2 regions of the Oleidesulfovibrio vietnamensis genome follow, and region 1 is predicted to be linked to the other one. Evidence: riboswitches for the same ligand, from Rfam matches in the RefSeq annotation. Region 1 holds a riboswitch; the other holds the start of a gene.
The links. A riboswitch is a leader RNA that binds a small molecule or an ion and turns the genes downstream of it on or off. The one in region 1 is predicted to bind cobalamin.

Region 1 (4,419 bases):
TGCGGCGCAGCATGTCGTAGATTTCCACTTTGCGGGCTATGTCCAGACCGGATGTGGCCTCGTCCAGCAGCAGGCAGGGGGCCGCCTGTGCCAGCGCCCGTGCTATGAGCACCCGCTGGAATTCTCCGCCGGAAAGCCTGCATGCCGGCCGTGAGGCAAACTGCGATGTGGCTGTCTGGCGCATGGCGTTTTCCGCGGCCTCGTTGTCTGCGGCGCTGTATCCGCCCAGAAAGGATATATAGGGATACCGTCCCATGAGTACCACGGAGCGCACCGGTATGTCAGGGACGATGTCAGGCCGTTGCGGTACCGAAGCCATTTTTTTTGCGCGGGTGCGGGCACAAAGCCCCGCGGCCGGAGTGAACTGCACTGCATCCTTTTCAGATGCAGCGGAGGCGGTGCGCAGCAGCACTTCGCCGCTGACCGGCGGCAGCACTCCGGAAAGGGTGAGCAGCAGGGTTGTTTTGCCGCTGCCGTTGGGGCCGAGCAGACCTGTCATTTCACCCTGTCTGATATGCAGGGAGATGTTGTGCAGTACAGGCGTTGTACCGTGGCCCAATGTGGCATTGCGCAGGCGTATCATAGGGCTGTTCCTGTATTGCGCCGTAGCAGCAGGCAGAAAAAAGGGCCCCCCAGCAGCGCGGTGACCACTCCCACGGGCAGTTCGGCCCCGCCGGAAAGCAGGGTGCGGGCCAGCACGTCGGACCAGAGCAGCAAAAGACCGCCTGTCAGCGCGCTGACCGCCAGCAGCGGCCGGTGCTCGGCGCCTATGACCATACGTACCAGATGCGGCACAACCAGCCCCACAAATCCTATCACCCCGCTGACCGCCACGGAGACGCCCGTAAGCGCTCCTGCTCCCAGCAGCAGCCACAACCGTACGCGTGAAGCATCCATGCCCAGCTGACGTGCCTGCACGTCGCCCAGCGACAGAATATCAAGCTCGCGCGAAAAACGGATGACGGGCAGCATACCCAGCACAAACCACGGCGTGAAAAGCATGACCTCATGCCAGCCGCGGCCCTGCAGACTGCCCATTATCCAGAATACGATGCTTGCCACCGATTCTTCGTCCAGTGATTTGACCAGCGATATGAGAGCGGAAAGGAACGTGGACACCACAATACCCGCAAGTACCAGCGTTTCGCGGCGCATGATGCCGCCCACGCGACCCAGTACAAGCACGGCCGCCAGCGCCGCGGTGGCACCGGTCAGGGCCGCGGCGGGCAGTATTCCCGCAGCGGGAAAAAACGGCAGGGCCATGGTGCCCAGCCCCCAGAAAAGTGCCACGGATGCGCCGAAAGCGGCTCCGGACGAAACGCCCAGCGTGAAAGGATCGGCCAGAGGGTTGCGCAGCAGCCCCTGATACACCGTGCCTGCCACCGCCAGCGAAGCGCCCACCAGCAGCGAGAGCACCACGCGGCCCAGACGCAGCTCAAGCACCACAACGGTCAGGGCGGGATTATCCTGCGCGGCTGCGGGCAGGGGGCCCAGACCGGCGGCATGCAGCAGCACGGCCGTCACGTCGGCAAACGCCACGGGAAACGCCCCCGCGTAACAGGCCAGAAACACCGAAACCGCACAGGCGGCCGACGCGGCGGCACAGCACAGCACCGGGCGGAGCGTGCGGCGTGTTACGGTGTTTCCGGCCCTGTTCATCAGTCATCCAGCCGGTTGTAGGCTTCTTTAAGGTGCTCAACCCATATGGCGCGGATGGCGGGCACAGCTGCCATGCCTTTCACCACGGGTACGGGGGTGATGCCGTGAGCGGCAAAAACACTTTTCCACGAATCGGGCTCGTCGCCTGCCATGTCGTTTACGGTATGGTCACCCGCCACCGACATGAGCGGAAGCAGGTAGGCTTTTTTGATACCTTTCTTTTTCAGCATGGCCAGCACGTCGTCAATTTCGGGGCTGCCTTCAACGGTGCCCACAAAGGCATTGGCATCTTTCTGCCACAGATAATACTGCAGGGCGGGGTAGAATGCATTGGCAGAATGACCGGTACCGTGGCCCATGAACACCACCGCCTCGTCTGCGGTACGTTCTGCGGGTACGGCGGTCATGACTGCATCGGCCACATTTTTCATGTCCTCTGCAGTGTACATGAGCGGCTTGCCGACTTCCACCTGCTTGATATTTTTGGGCATGCCCTCAAAACGTTCTGCGGTGTGCAGCAGGCCGAGGTATTCAAAGCCCGGAATCATGTGCAGCGACTGCACGGCCACGCGGTTGAACCCTGCATCGCCCAGACGGCCCAGTGCCACGGCGGGCGAATCCACCTGCAGGTTCTGCTCACTCGCCACAATGTCGCGCACCATGCGTGCCGTGTAAGCCCAGCGCACTTCAACACCGGGTATGGCGGCACGTACTTCGCGTTCCAGCGCTTCGTAGGGGGCGCGTGCTTCGGGCACGGTGCTGCCGAAGGTGGCAAGCAGGATGGCTTTTTTGTCGGGATGTGCGGCGCCGTGGCCGGCAAAAGCAGGCGCGGCAACGCACAGCAGGCAGCACGCGGTGACGAGCAGTCTGCACCATGAGCGCAGTTTCATGAAGGAAACCTCCAGAGAATCTGGGGCATTGATATAGTCACGGTAAAAATAAAGAGCGCTGCCTCCTGCATGGGCAGGAAGGGGCGCTCCGGTCACCGTGACGGACTTTTTGCGGCAAAGCCCCGTGCCCAAAAAGTCATCCTGTACACTCAGGCAGGTCTTCCGGCTTGTCCCGCGGCATCCGGCCTTCCCGGGAATTTTTCCCAGTGGCACGGTGTGGATGCGGCGTATCGTGGACTTACGGCGGCGGGTCCGCTCCCGACTTTAACGGGATTCCCTATCAAGCCCCGCAGGGCACCTGAATCGATTCGGGTTATATATGGCTGCGGCAGCATGTCAAGGCCGCAGCATGCAGGGGTTATGCCGCGAACAGCAGGTAGCAGCCTGTCACGGCCAGCAGGCTGGTGATGCGCAGAAACTGGCTTTGCAGCAGCAGCACAAGACCCAGACGCGGGGTGAATATGCCCGCGTGCGAAGGCAGCTGGTGCCGCAGAGCGCGGACGGGGGTTGCTGCAATGGTTCCCAGTATCAGCGCGGTGACTGTCTGGGCGGTGGTCAGCGACCCGGCATCCAGCAGGGCGCCCGCGGCCGCAATTCCTGATGTGAATTCCGCGGCCACGGCAAAAATAACCACGCTGGCCGCTTCTACAGGCAGAAAGCTCCATGACAGCCCCTGAGCGGCGGCCTGGCGCATGGCTTCGAATACGCCTGCCTGTGTAAGCGCATAAATGAGAAAATAGACCGGTGCCGTGAACAGGATGATGCGCGAAAAGCGTCTGCGGAACAGGGCTGCCACGCGGTTGAGGTCAAGCCTTCCGCTGTGTTCTGGTGCCGCAGACTGTCCGGACTGCCTGCGGTGCGCCGTTGCGCGGGCCCACGCAAGCAGTCCCAGAGTGCGGCACAGGGCGGCTGTGCCGTTAAGTGCAAGGTATATGGCCCCTGCCGTGCGTGTCATGGGCACCACTATAAAAAAAGTGGTGGGCAGATGCAGCAGAAAAACAGGCAGACCGGTGTTGATGAGATAGGCAATGCGCAGTTCGCGCAGAGAAATGCGCCCGTCACGCATGGCTTCCATAAGCATGGTGTTGGCCGCTGTGCCGGAAACGAACGCCGTGGCGAAAGCCGCGCCCGATGTCTGCCCCAGCCCGCCCCACCGTGTCAGCGGCCGGGCCAGCCGCGCCAGAAAGGGGGCCCAGCCGGCGCCTTCCACCACCAGCCCCACGGCCAGTCCCATGGCCAGATATATGAGCATGCGTATGAGCGGCCTGACAAGTTCGGGCCATGCATACTGCCAGTGCAGCAGCGCAGGGTCGGCGTGCAGAATGATGCCCAGTGCGGAGATTCCGCACAGCAGCGGAACAAACATAAGCGTTTTTCTGCCTCTGCCTGTCCGGCGTGAAGATATTTTTGCGGTAGAGCTTTGCTTTTGCATGGAGTCGGACATAGAGTGAAAGTAAGGATTAAGGGAGCATGGCCGGTTTCTGCCGGTCTGCATGCCTGCCGTCGGCCGTTGCGGGGCTGCCGGATGAAGCCTGTTTGACAGAAAACAGCACCCGTGGTGTAGTTTCAGCTTATTTGCAGGTATTGCAAAAGGATCGTCTGACAGCATGAAGACCAGATTCATACCTTCTGACAGGCCGGCGGGCAACCGGCTTTGCGTCATTTTTGCTCTGGCCGCTCTTTTTCTTGTGCTGCTGCCCGCGGCCGCTGCCGCAGAGAACGGGCGGGTGCTTGTGCTCAACTCCTACCACAGGGGCTTCCAGTGGTCCGATGCTGAAATGTCGGGCATCGAATCATGGTTCGTTGATTCTGACATCAAGCCGCAGCTGCATTTTGAATATATGGATTCCAAACGGATGGCGCCCGATGT
Region 2 (4,419 bases), 1.5 Mb from region 1:
CCACGCCGTTGGCCGCCAGACGGAAGGACTCCACGGCCCAGCGCAGATATTCCGCCCATTCCGGGCGGCGCAGGGGCATTCCTTCGCGCAGAGCCGCTTCATCTATCTGAATGATGCCCACACCTGCCTTCTCAAGATCAAGCACTTCATCGCGGATGGCCGCGGCAAGCTGACGGCAGGTATCCTCGCGGGGCTGATCATCGCGCACGAACGACCAGTTAAGCATGGTCACCGGCCCTGTCAGCATACCCTTCACCGGCTTTCCGGTCAGCGAAGCGGCATAGGTTATCCATTTCACCGTCATGGGAGCAGGCCGCTCGATATCACCGTACAGGATGGGCGGCTTGACGCAGCGTGAGCCGTAGGACTGCACCCAGCCGAAACGGCTGAAGACGTATCCGGAAAGCTGCTCGCCGAAATATTCCACCATGTCGTTGCGTTCGGCCTCGCCATGAACAAGCACATCCAGCCCAAGCTCTTCCTGCCGCGCCACCACATGTCTGATGTTGGCACGCATGGCTTCTTCATATTCCTGAAGTGAAAGCTCGCCCTTGCGGTATTGCTGTCTTACGGCACGAATCTCCGCCGTCTGCGGAAACGAGCCTATGGTCGTTGTGGGAAAAAGCGGCAGTTGCAGCATCCGGCGCTGCACAAGAGAGCGCTGCTCATAGGGCTGGCTGCGGTCTCCCGCCTGACCGGACAACGATGCCACCCTGGCGCGTACAGCTTCATTGCGCACCCGCTCCGAACCGCGGCGGGAAGCGATGCTGCGCGCGTTACGGGCCAGCTCTTCGGCAACGGCGTTTCTTCCGCTGCGCAGGGCTGTTCCCAGCGTGTGCAGTTCTTCCAGCTTTTGCAGCGCAAACGCCAGCCATGAACGCACTTCACTGTCCATTGCGTCTTCTGCGGCAAGGTCTACCGGCACATGCAGCAGCGAACACGAAGGAGCCAGCCAGAGCCTGTCCTTAAGCTGCCCTGCCACAGGTTCCAGCCAGTCCAGCAGCGCCGCAAGATCGGTCTTCCAGACGTTTCTGCCGTCAATGACACCAAGCGAAACAACAGTTTCACCGGGCAGTGCGGCCACAAGACGCTCTACTTCATCCCTGCCGCGCACGGCATCCACATGGACTCCGGCCACGGGCAGCGCGGCAAGGGTTTCGAGATTGCCCTGCAATGTGCCGAAATAGGTGGCCAGCAAAATACTGACCGGCGTGCCGGCAAGATAGCGGTAGGCATCAGTCAGCGCATCAAGCCACGGCTTTTCCAGCTCGGTCACCAGCACAGGTTCATCCACCTGCACCCATCCGGCACCGTTCTGCGCCAGAGTTTCAAGCAGCTCTCTGTAAACCGGCAGCAACTTTTCCAGCAGCGCCAGCCGGTCCGAACCGTCTTTGGACTTGCCCAGCCACAGGTACGTCACAGGCCCGATAATCACGGGCTTGGCCTGCACCCCGCTGCGGGCAGCTTCTTTCAGCTGGCCGGTCAGCCGGTCTGCATCCAGCCGGAAACGGCTCTGCGCGGTGAATTCCGGTACAATGTAGTGGTAGTTGGTATCAAACCATTTGGTCATCTCGCCCGCATGTACAGTGTGCGTGTCTCCGGCCGAAGCCCGACCGCGGGCCACCCTGAAATACGCCTCCGTATCGCCGCCGGGCAGATTTTTTACACGCTCAGGCACATTGCCGAGGGTAAAACTCATATCCAGCACCTGATCATACAGCGAAAAATCGCCCACAGGCACATAGTCCAGCTTGTGCTGCCACTGCAGGTTCCGCTGCCGCAAACCGGCGGCCACGGACTGCAGCGCATCTTCACCGGTGCGTTCTGCCCAGTACGACTCCAGCGCGAACTTGAGCTCACGCGAAGCGCCTATGCGGGGAAATCCCAGGTTGTGAATAATCATGCTCTGTCACTCCTTTTATGGTGTTGAATCAAAGGAGCAACGACATTCAAGCTCTGGATGCATCAGCGGTCAGGCAAGCAACCTGCCGCCGGTACGTGTCAGCCCAATCGCGAGACTGCCGTGCTCTTGTGCATGGTCGTCTCCTGGCTTCCGGCCCCATATGACCTAGTCTTCCCGCCTCTGCGGCAGTGACGTCGGCCGGGCTTGCCGGTTACAGTGGCGCGTCCGCTGCGGATTTGCACCGCATTCCGTTTCCATACACAAAACATCACAATATCAAGATTCATCAATATTCAAATATAAAGATAAACGCAACCAGTTTATTGTGCTGCGTGTACAATGCCGCAAAAAAGCCCGCCGTTACGGCGGGCTGAAAAACAACCGGAAAACATAGAAAGTTAATTATACTGGATCGTTGCACATGCAGATCACGCCGTGCGCACTGCCGAAACAACGTGCACAGGATCGCTGAGCGCCATCCGGCCTGCATGCCGGTCATCGGCCGGACGCGGCCAGTTGCGTACACTCACCGTGCGGAACGATTCCAGACCGCCCGCCGCCTGCAGCAAGTCCACCATCAACCCCGCCCGCTCAAACTCATGCAACTCCGGCCAGATGCGTATTGTTCTGCCGGGGAACCACCTGTCAGAAACTGCCAGCACCATGATGCCGCCGGGCCTGAGCACCCGCACGGCTTCGCGCAATACGGCCACGGGCTGCAAAAGGTACTCGACCGAAAGTGTGCAGATGACGGCATCATAAGACGCTGACGGCAAAGGCAGCTGCGGATCGGCATTAAGGTCATGCATAATGCGCTCATCCAGCACGGGGTTGTCATTTATTTCCGCCTCGCCCAGTCCCAGTCCTGTCACATGAGCGGCATGCCCTGCGGGCAGATGGGTACGCCATCCCGTCATGAGGTCCAGCACGCGGCCCCCACGCGGAACAACGCGGGCTATTTCATCGCGCAGATGGGCGCAAGCCTGCGCGTCTATATGGTCCACACTGCGCGGCACATTGTAAAAAGCGCGGTCGTCCACCTGATCGCAACGCATGAACGCATGCGGGTCGGACAGCACCTCAACAGGTTCACCGCTGATGCGCGCCTGAATACCCGGACCGCCGTCCGCCACAGCTTCCAGCCAGTGTGTCAGGCGCCCGCCTGTTTCCCCTGTCTTTTCAGCAAGATCAAGAATACGCGCCTCCATGCTGAAGGCTCTTCCGGCCAGCGGATGGTTGGCATCGACCACCATGCAGCGCGAATCCATGCGCACAATACGGGCAGGGCGCATGTCTCCTCCGAAAACACCCGGCAGACAGGCAAAAAACATCAGCGGGAAATAGCGTCCGGCACGGGGAACCGGATGATATCCGGGTACGCACCGGGAACGGAAAGAATTGTGCGGAACAGAATAGACGTAGGCGGGGTTATATGACGGCAGTGCCTCTCCGGGAGCGTATTTCAGCAATATGCTGTCTCCGGTGCGGCAGCCCTCCAGAGCCTCACGCATGCGGGGCGGAAAAATATCGCGCCAGAAGTTGACCCTGCGTGCCCAATAGCGCTCGGTGTGGCAGGCAAGGTCGCAGTTCCAGCAAAGGGTGAATTCAATGGTTGCCAGCGTGTTATCCGTTACATGCATATACTCCTTCTTTGCTCACCCTGAGTTGGGTTCAAGGTTGAAACCGCATACAGGCGGTTTGACAAAGCGGCTCCGCACGGGCGCGGAGCCGCCATCTGATAATTACAACAGCTTATTGCCCCGAACTGAATCTGCGCACACCTTCCACAAAACGGGCCAGCGTGGGGGACAGACTATGCGGAGCCAGACGGGCGTCAATCAGCTGAAAACGTCCGCGTTCGGCATGGGCCTGTGTCAGCGCACGTGCAAGCTCGGCACGGGTGGCGGCCCTGTGCCCCCGTCCACCCAGACCGTCAGCCACCGCGGCAAAATCCCATTCGCCCAGATTGCTGTATGCTGTCTCGGGCTGGAAGACATGCAGCATTTCCCACGACGAATTATTAAACACCAGCACGATGGGATCAATACCCAGCCGCGTGCAGTTGCCCAGTTCCATACCGGTCATCTGAAAAGCGCCGTCGCCCACCAGAATGAGCGAACGCTCCTTTGTCGTTATCTGCAGCCCCATGCCCGCCGGCACCCCGAAGCCCATGCTGGCATAATACCCCGGTGCCACCATGGGAATGGCATCCACGCTCAGCATGGTGAACAGGCAGTCGCCTATATCGCTGGCAACGGGCATTGCTCCGTGCGAGGCAAAAAAATCATTAAGCAGCGCGGCTATATCCGTGGGAGTGATATCTGCGGCATCTGCCATGAAACCCCGCGGATTCACAGCGAGTCCCGCCCCCTGCAATGCCCTGTCGTCAGAAGAACCGCCGCAGCCCGAAAGAGCCATGTCAGCTTCCTGTCCGTCATCCAGCAATGCCAGCAGACGGTCCACCAGCGCTCCCAGCGGAATGTCATGATACACATGGTAGCCGACACGCACCTGTC

Region 2: another riboswitch for cobalamin. It lies ahead of metE (5-methyltetrahydropteroyltriglutamate--homocysteine S-methyltransferase); the one in region 1 lies ahead of ACZ5D1_RS13565 (sirohydrochlorin cobaltochelatase).

What each region holds. Positions count from the first base shown of each region.
Region 1 covers NZ_AP042419.1:3,020,996-3,025,414, reverse strand. The annotation lists gene ACZ5D1_RS13575 (ABC transporter ATP-binding protein) at 1-583, opposite strand, end outside; gene ACZ5D1_RS13570 (FecCD family ABC transporter permease) at 580-1,659, opposite strand; gene ACZ5D1_RS13565 (sirohydrochlorin cobaltochelatase) at 1,659-2,549, opposite strand; cobalamin riboswitch at 2,685-2,866, opposite strand; gene ACZ5D1_RS13560 (nucleoside recognition domain-containing protein) at 2,908-3,915, opposite strand; gene ACZ5D1_RS13555 (serine/threonine protein kinase) at 4,157-4,419, shown strand, end outside.
Region 2 covers NZ_AP042419.1:1,530,239-1,534,657, reverse strand. The annotation lists gene metE (5-methyltetrahydropteroyltriglutamate--homocysteine S-methyltransferase) at 1-1,903, opposite strand, end outside; cobalamin riboswitch at 2,021-2,193, opposite strand; gene ACZ5D1_RS06685 (methyltransferase domain-containing protein) at 2,332-3,543, opposite strand; gene ipdC (indolepyruvate/phenylpyruvate decarboxylase) at 3,656-4,419, opposite strand, start outside.